DNA from 2 places in the Agarivorans sediminis genome. Region 1 is predicted to be linked to the other one. Evidence: predicted binding sites of a transcription regulator. Region 1 holds the regulator's gene; the other holds the start of a gene.
The links. The regulator FliA, encoded in region 1, starts transcription of late flagellar genes. The targets are predictions, from matches to a motif close to CTAAAGNTNNNNNNNNNNNNGCCGATA.
Positions count from the first base shown of each region.

Region 2: M0C34_RS07810 (flagellin N-terminal helical domain-containing protein) is a predicted target of FliA. The motif match lies at 2,377-2,403, and genes of this name have one in related genera.

Region 1 covers NZ_CP096670.1:1,563,526-1,571,200, forward strand. The annotation lists gene flhA (flagellar biosynthesis protein FlhA) at 1-1,799, shown strand, start outside; gene flhF (flagellar biosynthesis GTPase FlhF) at 1,831-3,267, shown strand; gene M0C34_RS07100 (MinD/ParA family ATP-binding protein) at 3,257-4,150, shown strand; gene M0C34_RS07105 (RNA polymerase sigma factor FliA) at 4,143-4,862, shown strand; gene cheY (chemotaxis response regulator CheY) at 4,989-5,372, shown strand; gene M0C34_RS07115 (protein phosphatase CheZ) at 5,386-6,126, shown strand; gene M0C34_RS07120 (chemotaxis protein CheA) at 6,138-7,675, shown strand, end outside.
Region 2 covers NZ_CP096670.1:1,718,370-1,726,044, reverse strand. The annotation lists gene fliD (flagellar filament capping protein FliD) at 1-887, opposite strand, end outside; gene M0C34_RS07815 (flagellar protein FlaG) at 909-1,331, opposite strand; gene M0C34_RS07810 (flagellin N-terminal helical domain-containing protein) at 1,408-2,229, opposite strand; gene M0C34_RS07805 (flagellin N-terminal helical domain-containing protein) at 2,797-3,621, opposite strand; gene flgL (flagellar hook-associated protein FlgL) at 3,833-5,047, opposite strand; gene flgK (flagellar hook-associated protein FlgK) at 5,055-7,028, opposite strand; gene flgJ (flagellar assembly peptidoglycan hydrolase FlgJ) at 7,036-7,675, opposite strand, start outside.

The DNA of each region.
Region 1 (7,675 bases):
ACAACGGTGGCAACGCAGCGGGTAATGTTATTGAAGCATTTGGCTCGGTGGTGATCGGGGGTAACTACGCCGTAGGTCTAGTGGTGTTTTTAATCTTAATGATTATCAACTTTGTGGTGGTAACCAAAGGTGCTGGCCGGATTGCAGAAGTAAGCGCACGCTTCACCTTGGATGCCATGCCGGGTAAGCAAATGGCGATTGATGCCGACCTTAACGCTGGCATTATCGACCAAGAGCAAGCGCGAGAACGCCGAGCTGATGTCACCAACGAAGCCGACTTTTACGGTTCAATGGATGGTGCCAGTAAGTTTGTAAAAGGTGACGCCATCGCCGGGATATTGATTTTGTTCATCAACATTCTTGGCGGTTTTATCATTGGTGTCGCTCAGCATGACCTGACCTTCGGTGAGGCGGCTGAGGTCTACACACTACTGACCATTGGTGACGGATTGGTTGCACAAATCCCATCACTATTATTATCTATTGCTGCAGCCTTGATTGTGACTCGCCAAAATACCGAAGCCGATATGGGCGAGCAAGTCAGTCTGCAGATGTTTAAAGACCCTCGGGTCATGATCATTTGTGGGTCGATTCTATTTGTAATGGGTATCGTGCCAGGCATGCCGCATTTAGCATTTTTAACTTGTGCCGCGGTATGTTTAGGCGCAGCGTGGATGCGCCATAAAGCTGACGCGAAAAAAGTGGCCGATACCGCGCTACAACCATCCACAGCAAATACTGGGTCTAGCAGTGAGCCGAAAGAGCTAGGTTGGGACGATGTTCAACCGGTGGATGTTATTGGCTTAGAAGTGGGCTATCGCCTTATCCCATTAGTCGATAAGACTCAGGGTGGTGAATTACTCGCGCGCATTAAAGGCGTGCGTAAAAAATTATCTCAAGACCTAGGCTTTTTGGTGCCCGCAGTGCACATTAGAGACAACTTAGACTTAGGGCCAAACCAGTATCGCATTACCTTAATGGGGGTGACTTACGGCGAGTCTGAAGTATTCCATGACCGCGAAATGGCGATTAATCCTGGCCAAGTTTTTGGTAAGATAGAAGGGCAGGCGACGACCGATCCAGCGTTTGGTTTAGAAGCCGCCTGGGTTGCTACAGAACAACGTGAACATGCGCAAACACTTGGTTACACCGTGGTCGATTCGGCAACGGTTGTTGCTACCCATTTGAGCCAGTTACTGACCAATAATGCCTCGAGCCTACTGGGCCATGAAGAAGTTCAAAACTTGTTGGATATGCTAGGTAATAACTTACCTAAATTGGTCGAAGGCTTAGTACCAGATGTATTGAGCTTATCAACGGTGGTTAAGGTACTACAGAACTTGCTTAATGAAGGGGTGCCGGTGCGTGATGTGCGCAGCATCGTTCAGACCTTAGTGGAGTATGGTCCGAAGAGCCAAGATGCAGATATTCTTACCGCAGCATGCCGTATTTCCCTAAAACGCCTGATTGTCCAAGAGTTGATTGGCAGCGAAGCTGAATTACCCGTCATTACTTTATCGCCAGACTTGGAGCAAATATTGCATCAGTCTATGCAGGCAGCTGGAAATGATGGAGCAGGGATGGAGCCTGGTTTGGCTGAGAAACTTCAAGTGTCACTCACTGAAGCATGTCAAAACCAAGAGCTGGCTGGCCAACCTGCTATTTTATTAACCTCGGGAATATTGCGCTCAAGCATGTCTCGGTTTGTTAAAACAGCACTACCAGCGTTAAGAGTACTTTCTTATCAAGAAGTACCAGAAGACAAACAAATACGTATTGTGAGTTCAGTAGGGCAGTAGCCTCAGCGTACTGGCAAAAGGAAGGTGAACAGTGAAAATGAAACGCTTTTTTGCAAAAGACATGCGAACTGCACTTGCTGAAGTAAAAGAAACACTTGGCAGTGATGCGGTGATAATGTCTAACAAAAAGGTTACTGGTGGCATAGAGATCGTAGCTGCCATTGAACCTTCAAGCGCCGGCGAGGCAGCCAGTACCACAACGCGAGAGTTGGCTGAAGATAGTGTCAAATTATCGGCTGCTCCAAGTTCATCTGCACGAAAAACGCCAACAAACAGTCACCCTAGTCATGATTTTGACGAAAACGCTAGCCTAAAAGACAATCTCACTAATTTTATGCAGCGTCATCAAAAACGTCAGAAAGAAAATTTACAGCAATCTACTCGCGCCAAATCTCAGAGCCAAGCAGACAACCAGCGTCCTCGCACGGTTCAAGCTCCGCGCTCAATTGCGCAGCAACAAGGCTGGGTTCAGCAAGGTTCGTTATCAAGTAAAGCGCAACAACGAAGCCCTAATCCGGTGGCTCAAGACGCCAGTGCCAGCGAAGTCGGCGAGCTCAAGAAAGAAATGGCAGCCATGCGTAAGCTGCTAGAGCATCAAGTATCGGGTTTAATGTGGCAGGAAGTAGAGCGCCAAGAGCCTGTACGAGCAATGTTGATAAAGCAGTTACAAGTGGTTGGCTTTGATGAAGACATGGCAGACCAAATTGCCGGCTACATCCCTGAAGAGTTAGGGGTTCAAGAAGGTTGGCAGCATTTACGCGAGTTACTCGCCAATCAGTTACCGGTGGGTCAAGATGAAATCTTATTGAAAGGTGGCGCAATCGCTTTGCTGGGGCCTACTGGCGTGGGCAAAACCACCACTATTGCGAAGTTAGCGGCCCAATTTTCAATGCGCCATGGCCCCGACAGTGTGGCAATGATAACCACCGATACTTATCGGATTGGTGCTCACGAACAGTTAGCTACCTATGGAAAAATTATGGGGTGTGCTGTTCGCGTAGCCAATGACGAAGAAGAGTTATCGCAGCTACTCTATCAATTTAAAGACAAAAAATTGGTGCTAATTGATACAGCCGGAATGAGTCAGCGCGATCTGCGTCTGCATGAGCAATTAGACAAGTTGGTGAAAAATAGTCGCGTTAATATTCGCAACTACTTAGTCATGTCAGCCAATGCTCAGCGCCGAGTAATTGAAGAAACTGTGAACCAATTCCAACGCATTCCCTTAGCTGGTACCATACTTACCAAATTGGATGAAAGCTTAGCCTTAGGTGAAGTACTCAATGTCACTTTACGCCACGCTTTACCAATAAGTTACGTGACTAATGGTCAGCAAGTACCAGAAGATATAGCGGTGGCCGAGCCGAGTAAGTTGATAGAGCAAGCTTTATCAGTGATGGACTCCAATACCCAACAACATTTCTGGTTCAGTGAAACCGAGCAGCAGAAGGTTTCAGATGTATTCTAAAGATAATGAATTTGATCAAGCTAGCGGCCTCAGAATGATGCAACAAAAAAATAATGTAAAAGTTATCGCTGTCACCGGTGGTAAAGGTGGGGTAGGTAAAACCAACGTTACCCTAAACATGGGTATCGCCATGGCCGCACAAGGTAAACGCGTTATGGTATTAGACGCCGATTTGGGTCTAGCGAACGTAGATGTATTACTGGGTTTGCGGGTAACTAAAAACTTATCTCATGTCTTATCGGGAGAGTGCACCTTAGACGAAGTGCTCGTAGAAGGGCCTAACGGCATTCTGATTGCCCCTGCCACTTCTGGTACTCAGTCAATGGTCGAGTTAAGCCCGGCAGAACATGCAGGCTTGATTCGCGCATTTAGCAGCCTAAAAACGCCGATTGATGTTTTGTTGGTTGATACTGCTGCAGGTATCTCCGATATGGTGTTAAGTTTTGCTAAAGCCTCACAAGACATTGTTGTGGTTGTTTGTGACGAGCCCACCTCAATAACTGACGCTTACGCGCTGATTAAGCTACTCTCTAATAATCATGGTGTGTATAAGTTTAAAATTGTGGCCAATATGATACGTAGCCTAAGAGAAGGGCAAGAATTGTTTGCTAAGCTTACCCGAGTCACAGACCGGTTTCTCGATGCAACCTTAGAATTGGTGTCCTGTATCCCTTATGACAATAACGTTAGGTTGGCAGTAAGAAAGCAGCGGGTTGTTGTAGAAGCGTATCCAAAATCACCGGCCTCACTAGCGTTTCGCTCGTTAGCAAATAAAGCCACCACTTGGCCAATACCAGAGCAAGCGGGTGGACATTTAGAGTTTTTCATCGAGAATCTTCTCGAATTTGGTCAACGCAAAAATAGAGAACAGCTTAGTGAATAAAGTTGCCGCTTATGCCAGCGTGAACGACACTAATGTTTTAGTGGAGCGTCATGCGACTTTGGTTAAACGGATTGCCCACCACCTTATGGCTAGATTGCCAGCAAGCGTCATCGTTGACGACTTAATTCAGTCAGGCATGATTGGATTAATTGAAGCCGCCCGTAATTTCGATGGCTCTAAAGGGGCGAGTTTTGAAACGTATGCCGGGATCCGTATTCGCGGTTCTATGCTGGATGAGATTCGCCGAGGTGATTGGGTACCACGATCTGTACATAAAAACAGCCGCGCTATTAACGATGCGATTGCGGCGGTAGAAAGAGAAAAAAATGGTGATGCCAAAGACGCAGAAATAGCCGAAAAACTGGGAGTGAGTATTAATGAATACCACTCAATGCTGGCCGATGTTAATAGTGGCCGAATCCTCGGCATTGAAGACCTCGGCGTAAGTGAAGATGTTATCTCAAGCGAAGAAAGTCGCGAGCTTAATCGCCCCTTTGAAGGCTTTGCCAACCAACGTTTTCAGCAGTCTTTAGCAGAGTGCATTAAGGGGCTACCAGAGCGTGAAGCCCTCGTATTATCTTTGTATTACGACGAAGAATTAAACCTAAAAGAGATTGGTGAAGTATTGAGCGTAAGTGAGTCTCGTGTGAGCCAAATTCATAGTCAAGCACTGGCCAGAGTGAAAACTCGAATGCGAGATTGGACACAATAGCGAAATTCATCCTTACAAAACTAATAAAAGATGGACTAATATTGTGTTTATTAAGGCATAATATCTACATATTATAAATTTATGGCTCAGTTGTGAGCTAGCAAGCATCCTGTTGGGGGAAGTACCTTGGATAAAAATATGAAAATTCTGGTTGTTGACGATTTTTCAACAATGAGAAGGATTATTAAAAACCTATTGAGAGACCTTGGCTTTAATAACACACATGAAGCTGATGATGGCAATACGGCATTACCGATGCTTAAAGGTGGCGATTTCGAATTTGTAGTAACAGATTGGAACATGCCTGGCATGGAAGGCATCGATTTATTGAAAAATATTCGTGCCGATGAAAGCCTTGCTCATTTGCCGGTACTAATGGTAACGGCAGAAGCTAAGCGCGAACAAATTATCGAAGCTGCACAAGCTGGTGTAAATGGCTACATTGTGAAACCGTTCACTGCTGCTACATTAAAAGAGAAGCTAGATAAGATTTTCGAACGATTACAATAATAAAGGAAGATGCGTGAGCACCGATAATCCGATTATTTCGTTAGCTGATGCCAAACAATTGGTGTCGTTGCTTGAACAAGGCAATGTAGCAGAGGCCAATCAACTCGTTAGTGAGTTGTGCGCACCTAAAGCTAATCTGCTATTTGATAAAGTTGGGCAGCTCACTCGTCAACTCCACGATTCTTTAAATGATTTTAAGCTCGATATACGTATCAACGAGCTGGCGAATCAAGAAATTCCAGACGCTAAAGAGCGTTTAAATTACGTCATTGAAATGACCGACCAAGCAGCCAACAAAACCATGGACGCGGTAGAGTCTGGCTTACCCATTGCTGATAAATTAACCAGTGACATCAACGATATAATGCCGATTTGGCAGAGTTTGATGGAACGGCGAATTGAATTGGGCCAATTTAAGGCGCTGTGTCACCAAATCGATATTTTCCTTAATAGTTCTTCAACAAATGCAGATAAACTACGTAGCATGTTGACAGAGATATTGATGGCACAAGACTTTCAAGACCTCACCGGGCAAATGATCCGTAAAGTCATCACCTTAGTGCAAGAGGTAGAAGAAAGTTTGGTAGAAATGCTGACTTTATTCGGTGCTGAGAAAAGCGAATTAGCTAAAGCTGAGCCGGTCACCAAATCAGCGATAGAAGCTGAAGGTCCAATAATAAATAAAGAGCAAAGGGATGACGTAGTCAACGATCAAGATGATGTTGATGACCTGTTATCTAGTTTAGGATTTTAAGGGAGTAGCGCATGTCGTTTGATGTAGATGAAGACATCTTACAAGACTTTCTCGTAGAGGCGGCAGAGATTCTTGAACAGCTCTCTGAGCAGTTGGTTGATTTAGAAAAACGTCCTGATGATAGTGACCTATTGAATGCCATTTTCAGAGGTTTCCACACCGTAAAAGGCGGTGCGGGATTTTTGTCATTAACTGAACTGGTTGACGTATGTCACGGTGCTGAAAACGTTTTTGACACTCTCCGTAATGGCGGGCGAGGCGTATCTTCAGAGTTAATGGATGTAATCCTTGAAGCTCTCGACGCGGTCAACGATATGTTTGGTCAAGTGCAAGCTCGCGAGCCCTTAACCCCTGCTTCTCCTGAAATTATCGAGCGTTTACATCAACTCTCTAAACCAGAGTCCGCCGATGAGGTGGTTGCACCAGAACCAGAAGTGGTGGTAGAGCAGCCTGTTGAACCGGTTGCGCCTGCTGCTGATGTCGCCGCTGGTGGTGCCAGCATTGATGAAATCAGTGACGACGAATTTGAACGTTTGCTCGATGAACTACATGGTGGTGCTGCGCCCAATGCGCCCGCTACTCCGCCAGCCCCTGCTAGCCCTCCGAGTGCTGCCAGTGCAGGCGATATTTCAGATGACGAATTCGAGAAACTACTTGATGAGCTGCATGGCTCTAATGCGCCCACCGCAAAAACTCCCGCTGCTAAAGCGCCACCCGCTGCTGCTAGCTCGGCTAGTGATGGTGAAATAGGCGATGACGAATTTGAAAAACTGTTAGACCAATTACATGGTGCAGGAAAAGCGCCTGAGCCAAAAGCACCGGCTCCCGTCGCCAAAGCTGCGACACCGGCACCAAAAGCGCCGCCAAAACCGGCTGCTAAGCCCGCCGCTGCGGCTAAGCCCGCCGCTGCGGCTAAGCCTGCTGCGGCGGCTAAAGAGCCAGCGAAGGCCGCTAAACAAGCACCGCAAGGCGAAACCACGGTTCGTGTTGATACTCGTACTTTAGACGAAATAATGAACATGGTCGGTGAGCTAGTATTAGTGAGAAACCGCCTCGTCAGTTTAGGTTTAGTGAGTAACGACGAAGATATGTCTAAGGCCACCGCTAATTTAGACGTGGTGACCGCAGATTTGCAAGGCGCGGTGATGAAAACGCGTATGCAGCCGATCAAGAAAGTATTTGGTCGTTTTCCTCGGGTGGTACGTGATTTAGCGCGAAGCCTGAAGAAAGATATTAATTTGGAATTAGTGGGTGAAGAGACCGACCTCGATAAAAACTTGGTAGAAGCTCTCGCTGATCCTTTGGTCCACTTAGTCAGAAACTCAGTGGATCACGGTATCGAGATGCCTGATATTCGTGTCGCTGCAGGTAAACCTCGTACCGGTGTTATTCGTTTGTCTGCTTCTCAAGAAGGAGACCACATCTTATTGAAAATTGAAGATGATGGTGCCGGCATGAACGCTGACAAATTGAAAGGCATTGCCATTGAGCGCGGAGTGTTAGACGCTGATGCTGCGGCTCGCATGCCAGATAAAGACGCCTACAGTTT
Region 2 (7,675 bases), 150 kb from region 1:
ATCTCTTGAATCACATTATTATAAGCGTCAATAAATGCCTTAATATTTTCAACCGACTTCTCTTCACTCGGTTGTATATCTACAGTAACTGCACTGGTCGTCAATTTATTGACATCAATAGATACCCCAGAAATTACATTATTAAAGTTATTGGTTGAACTAGTCGCTTCTATATTATCGATAGTAATCTTGGCTGAAGATGCATCGGTCACATCCATTTTCCCGCCAACATTGGTAAAGTTATCTAGCTCAGCATTAGCGCCAGTGTTGGTCACTTGTAAGGTATTTCCGTCCCCGGTTTCGTTTGAGGTCATTGATAGGCGAATTTCTGAACCGGTATCTATCAAGTTGACCGACACACCGAAGTTGTCGTCTTGGCTGTTAATTTGCTCACGTAATTCTTTTAGCGTGGTGCCCGCAGTGACATCAACAACCATTGATTCTCCACTAGACGTACTAAAGGTTAATTGGCCGTCAGTTGTCGCGATAACATCATCTTCTGAACTATAAAGTGGTGTTCCGCCATTACTAGCAGCGTCAATAGAGGTCAATGCGGAGCCTTGCGCTAAGGCTTGTACTTCAATAGCGTAGTTACCATTAGTCGCATTATCAGCGAGATCAACAGAAAACGATTCGCTACCTGCGGCTTCATTAGTGGTGGCTGTTCGAGGGAAAAAGGTATCTTGGCTTTGTGCTTTTTCAAGTATGCTACGAAATGCACTAAGTTTAGATTTGATGCTGCCGACAGCGGAAAGGGTCACCTCGAGGGTGGTTTTGGTTTCTTCAAAGCGTGCGTCTTTACCTGCTCGCTCTGCACTCAGAGTCACTTCGATTAGGGCTTCTAGATCTAAGCCACTACCAATACCTGCCGCTGTAATTCCTGTCATAACATCTTACCCACATATATTTTATACCAATTGATCAACAAACAAGCCGGTTGTTTCGCCAATGGCGTCTTGAAATTTTTGCAGCCGCTCTTCCAACTGACGATACTCTTCTGTAGGGATCTCGCGAATCAGCTCATCAGTACTTCGATTCAGTACCGAAGTAAAGAACTGCCCATCTCGCTCGTCAACTACAAATTTCACGTCTCTATCTTGGACCTCGAGTAACTGATTGATTGAAGCAACCACATCTTCTACTTGTTCACGGTCATCCGACTGACGTTTTTCCTGGTCGGCCTGTTGTTGAGCCTTAGCTTGCTGTTGTTCTTTTTGAAGCGATATCTGTGCCACTTCCATTTTATCGGCAGCACTAACCTCTGGCTCTCGACTTTGCGTTAAGCCCACGGTTGCCGCCGACGTGGATACTAAACCAACATTACTATCCATATTACAGACTCCTTAAATAAAGCAAGCCACACCTAGAGTATAAGTGTGGCTGCGTCTTTCTTCACTAATTTTACTATTAAACTAAAGCTAACGCAGCCTGTGGGCGTTGATTAGCTTGAGCCAAAATAGAAGTACTAGTTTGCTGTAAGATTTGAGCTTTAGTTAAATCAGCCGTTTCTTTAGCGAAATCAGTATCTTTGATTCGAGAACGCGCACCAGAAATATTTTCTGAGATGTTAGACAAGTTTCGAATTGTAGATTGGAAACGGTTTTGAACCGCACCAAGCTCAGCTCGCTCAGAATCAACCAGTTTAATTGCTGAATCCAGTAAAGCCATTGCAGCACTTGCACCAGCAACACTAGAAACAGACAGACTTGCTAAACCTAAGCCTGACGCTCCCCAACCACCTGAACGAGAGATGTTTACACTGATATTTTGTCCAGCGTTCGCTCCCACTAGGAATGCAGCAGAGTAACCGCCATCAAGTAGATTAACACCACCAAATTGGGTAGTTGTCGCTACTCGGCTCATTTCAAGTTTAAGTTGAGAAACCTCAGCTTGAAGTGCAGTTCGGTCGCTTGAATTATTGATACCATCTTGAGATTGAACCGCTAACACGCGCATACGTTGCATCATGTTAGTTAACTCGTCCATTGCACCTTCAGCAGTTTGCGCTACTGAGATACCATCTTGAGCGTTCATCACCGCGCGGTCAAGACCTTGGATTTGCGATGTCATACGGTTAGAGATTTGTAGACCAGCAGCATCGTCTTTCGCACTGTTAATACGGAAACCAGAACTTAAACGTTGGTATGCGGTGTCTAGTGTATTGCCAGAGCTTGCTAGCTGGCGTTGTGCGTTCAATGACGACACATTGGTGTTGACAACTAATGCCATATTTTGAGCCTCCTAAGAAATTGTTCATCCTGATTGAACTTGAGTCAGGACGACCAAAACCATTTTTAGTTGTTGAACCCCTGATTTATGAACCGTAAACCAAGACAACGTTTAAATGGACCAAAGTTTTATTAACTTCATATCTGTTAGCGGCAAGGGAAGAAGAAGCTTTAGGAAAAAAATGGAAAAAAGCGGAAAAAATTTGCCGCCTATACGGCAACACCTTATATCACGGGCTTTCACGGCAAAAAATATATCGTAAAAGGCACAATTGAAGTTGATAATAAGGCCAAAAAGGAAAATTTATATTTATTTACGCCAAGTTCTTGTCAGTAAAACTTGGCATAAGCTTTGCTTTATTATTGTGGCAGTCTGAACCACTGCGAAAAAAAGGCCAAGTGAGTATGCATCACTTGACCGTATCGCTCGAAACGATAGGAGATTGAGAGCGAAACTAAAGCGCAACTTATTATTGGTATGGAAATGAGCCTCCTAAGAGTACTAATTGCGCTACTGCAGCCTGAGGACGGTGGATTGAACCCCCACCGTCCTTTCTTTTTACCTGGATTAACCGAGTAATGATAATGCAGCCTGAGGACGTTGGTTTGCTTGAGCCAAAATAGTGGTTGAGGTCTGCTGAATAATCTGGTTACGCGTTAATTCAGCGGTCTCTTTAGCGAAGTCTGTATCTCTAATACGTGAGCGCGCCGCAGTAACATTTTCTGAGATATTCGATAAGTTACGAATAGTCGATTGGAAACGGTTTTGCACCGCACCGAGTTCTGCACGCTTACCATCGATAATCTTCATCGCTGAATCAATGGCTGTCATTGCCGCACTTGCGCCAGCAACACTAGAAACAGACAGAGCGCCCAAACCTAAGCCAGAAGTACCCCAGCCTCCACTGCGAGAGATATTAACACTGATATTTTGACCAGCATTAGCACCCACCAAGAAGCTAGACGAGAAAGTACCATCGAGTACGTTAACGCCACCAAATTGAGTTGTGGTGCCGATACGGCTCATTTCAGCTTTAAGTTGAGACACTTCTTGTTGAAGCGCGATACGGTCATCTGAGTTATTGATACCATCTTGTGATTGGATAGCCAATACTCGAATTCGCTGTAAAGAGTTGGTAATTTCGTCCATCGCGCCTTCAGCCGTTTGCGCTAGAGAAATACCATCTTGGGCATTCATTACAGCACGGTCTAAACCTTGAATTTGCGAAGTCATACGGTTTGAAATTTGTAAGCCAGCCGCATCATCTTTTGCACTATTAATACGCAAACCCGATGATAAACGTTGGAATGAGGTATCTAATGACCAGCCAGATTGCGTTAATTGGCGCTGAGCATTAATAGATGACACATTTGTATTTACGTATAAAGCCATGATATTTCTCCTATCTATATTTAACCATTTACAGGTTTTATAATTTGTCAGTTATTTTGTTTTTCTGACTTACCTATATAACGGCAACGCTTCAATATTCTTTAGCAATTTATTTTATTTTTTTGTTTTATATATAAGCTGTAAAACAAAAAAGGTTGCTTCAATATTGAAGCAACCTTTATAACGGCAGACTAAGAATATACTTTAGGGTTTATAGGTAATTAAATAGCGAAAGTTGGCTAATGCGGCTGTATGAAGAGTAAGATGTATTAAGCGCTAGTTCGGCTTTCTGAAGGTTGCTCACCGCCTCAGCAAAATCCACCTCACTGACAGAAGCCCTTGATTTTTGGTTGATTATATCCATAGCTGACGCTGAATTTCGTACCGACTCTAGGGAGTTTCCTCGGGCACCTAGCGAGCCCAAGGTTAAATTCACCCTTTCCATCGCATTATCAACGCCTATTAAAAAATCATTCTGGGCAGCAACAAATTCGCCTTCAGGAATAGTATTATCCTCAAGCGCGGTAATAAAATCACCTAACATATTTAAAATATTGTCTTTCACTGGAGGGGCTAACTCAAATTCTTCAGGTGGACCACCGGCAGCGCCGGTAACCACCACATCGATACCATTAAAGTTAATGAGTTCTCCTGAAGTATAATCGCCCACCACAGGGGGTACTAATGACGCTCCACCATTATCTAAAATTTCATAAGTATCTGGAGCACCAGCATTGGTTTGAACTAAAAATTGATTATTAGCCGGATTAATAGGATCGTAATTTAACTTATGAAATGAATCATAGGCTTTTTGATCAGATATCGTAGTGGTAATATTAGCGGTTAAATCGTTTGTAACAAAACGTTTAAATACATTATCAAATATTTCTTGGCCGGTATCATTACTTTGAATATAAACCGATGATGAAACTTTTAATTCATTAACACCTACATCACCCTGGTAGTTGTAGTTTTGCCCGTCATATACATAGGGCTTCTTTTGGGTTTGAAAACCCGAAAAAATGTAACTGCCATCGGCATTTTGACTATTCATAAAGTCAAACATTTGATCTTGAATTTGGCGTAATTCTTGAGCGAGCGAGGCGCGCTCTGTTTCGCCGTTAATACCGTCACCTGATTGCACACCTAATACACGCGCTCTTTGTATGGCTGTCATCATGCCATCGAGAGTCGTTTCTTCAAAGTTCAGTGCATTTTCTAACAAGGTACCATTTTTTAGGTGTTGCTCTGTTAAGGTGATTTCGGTACTTAAAAACATGGTTTTACTCATGTCAGAAGGACCATCGGCCGCGGTAAGTAATTTTTTATTGGTAATTAAATGCTGGTTCATTTTCTCAACTTGTTGCTGAGAATTAAGCACCCCATTCAATGAGCTTTGATACAAATTAATACTCGATACACGCATAATTAGCCTACCTCACCGACGCTAATAAGGTTTGAAAGGTCTCTTGAGCCGCACTTATCACTTGAGCGGAAGCCGCATAAGCCTGCTGAAAGCGAATTAAATTGGATGCTTCTTCATCAAGGTTAACCCCTGATATAGAATTATGCCGCTGAGTACTTTGCTCTAAAAGTGAAGATGCCGCAGATGCAGACACCCTAGCTTCGCTGGTTTTACCACCCACAAAACTCACTAAACTGGCGTAAGCATCGTTCATGGTCATTTTATTATCACCCGTGGCAGCTAAGCTTTTACGTACTAAATCTTTTTGTTGTAAATCAACCATTCGCAGCGCGTTATAGTTGTCATTAAAACCATCGGTATTGTACCCCATGGTAAATACGTCACCTTCCTGCACATCCCCGTCGATATTGATCTCATAACCCGGAGATAAAGCCGGTGTAGCATTAGCAAATATCTGCTGGCCCGCAGTCGACGCAGGCGCGGTGGCCAACAGGCCACCAGAACCATCGTAAATATCATAGTCGCCAGCTGCGTTTATACGCACCTCATGCGGGCCATTTACATCATAACCACCAGGCAGGGTAAAATCTGAGGTAGCAGGGTCGGTATCGTAGATAGAATCAATCGAAACCGTGGCATTTCCACGGTTATTCAGTTCACGCTCTACGCGTATAGGCGCCGCCAAGGCCAACTTTTCTGGCTGGCTCATACTCACTACCATTTGTGCAGCAGCATCACGCGTAGGCTGTATTAAATGCTTATCACCCGCAGCAAATGGCCCTGATGAGAAATCCCAATCCATGCCATCTAACTGAAAATTTGTCGGCGGAATAGACCCCGATACCACCGAGTCAATGGCACTATCCCCATCATAACGTTGTACTTCAAAGGTCGTAGGCGAGATAAACGATACCCGGTAGTCGTAAGGGCTCACTTCACTGCCACTGCCCGCGACAAAAGTTCCGCTGATGGTGCCAGCCGTGGTATTGCTGGAAAACTCTTTACTATTAAAAGTTGGCAAAGTGAAAATATCGGTGCCGATATCCCCATTTAAGTCCATGCCTAATGAGTTTTGTTGGTTAAATGCATCTGCCATCGCAATGGATAGCTGGCCTAATTGGTTACGACTAACATCCAGGGTGGTTTTACGGTATTCCATTAAACCACCAATGGTACCGCCTATTTCCTCACGACCAATAATTCGGCTAGAGCCAGCCAGTGTCAGAGTCATTTCTTTTTGCGTTTTATCGGGATCACCATCAACCATATTCAGTTGGGTGTAATCATCTTCCAATACTAGGGCTTGGCCTGAGCGCATAAACACCAAGGTAGAGCCGCTATCTTGAACAATGGTATTAATGTCGATAAGTTCTGCTAGTTCTTTGATTGCTTGGTCACGTTTATCAGACAAAATAGCAGTATTGCCATCTAAGGGACTGCCCCCTGCGGCTACAATTTCTTTGTTTATTTCAGCAATATTAGTAATTAAAGCGTTAGCTTCATTAGACTTTTCAACCAAGTCTTGGCTGATATTTTTTTCTTGAATTTGGTACTGTTCGTTAAGCGTGCGGTAACGGTCAGTTAATGCATTGAATTGAGATAAGGCCAACTCTCGAGTAGACAGGGCCGTAGGATTATCTGTTGTAGCGTGTAACTGGGTAAACATGTCGTCGAATTTAGAACTTAACGACAAAGCATCATCACTAAGAATCGCATCGATAGTACTTACCGATTCCAAGTAAGCGTTACGGCTGGCAAAGGTAGAAGTATCGCGAAACATTTGCGCTTGAGCAAAACCATTCAATACACGTTCGGTATACCCTTCCCTCACCCCACCTAAAGTATCGGCAGTATAAAATGTTCGCTGAAGGCTATAACCAGGAGTATTAACATTGGCAATGTTGTTACCCGTGGTCATCAATAGGCGCTGTTGAGCAGCCACCCCTGATGAACCAATCGTTAACAGGTCATTCATAGCCATAATCTAATTACTCCCCTTCAACATCAGAACGACGAAAGTCGGAAAAATGACGACTATCGAGTATTTGGCCAATCTTATTGGCGTACTGAGGGTCGGTCGCATAGCCCGCATTTTGTAATTCTGCAGCATAGCGTTTGGCATCCATCCCATTGGCGACAGCCTGTTGATAACGAGGCCCTTCAACAAACGACAAGTAGTCTTTAACACTCTCTTCGAAAGAGTCGTAAGAGCGAAACGCAGCGCGTTCTTGCTTAGCTTGCCCATCTCTATACTCTAAAGTGTTCACGACTGCTTTATCTCCTTGCCAGCGTTTGTCGGCTTTAATACCAAACAAATTATGGCTGCTTGTTCCGTCATTATTGGCTATCACTTTTTTACCCCACCCCGATTCCAGTGCTGCTTGGGCTACAATGGCCATAGGCTCAATGCCTTTATCTACCGCCCACTTTTTGGCTATCGGCAACAATGTTTCAATAAATTCGCTGGGGGTGGCAAAACTTTGCCCTTTTGCCGCATCTACTTGTTGCGGTTTTTCAAGTGAATCGCGATTAATACTCACTTTATCTAAAGTTTCCTTAACCGCGGCCGTTACACTAGTCGATACAGCAATTTCCTTGCCAACTGATGACTTAGCATCTAAAGCGCGT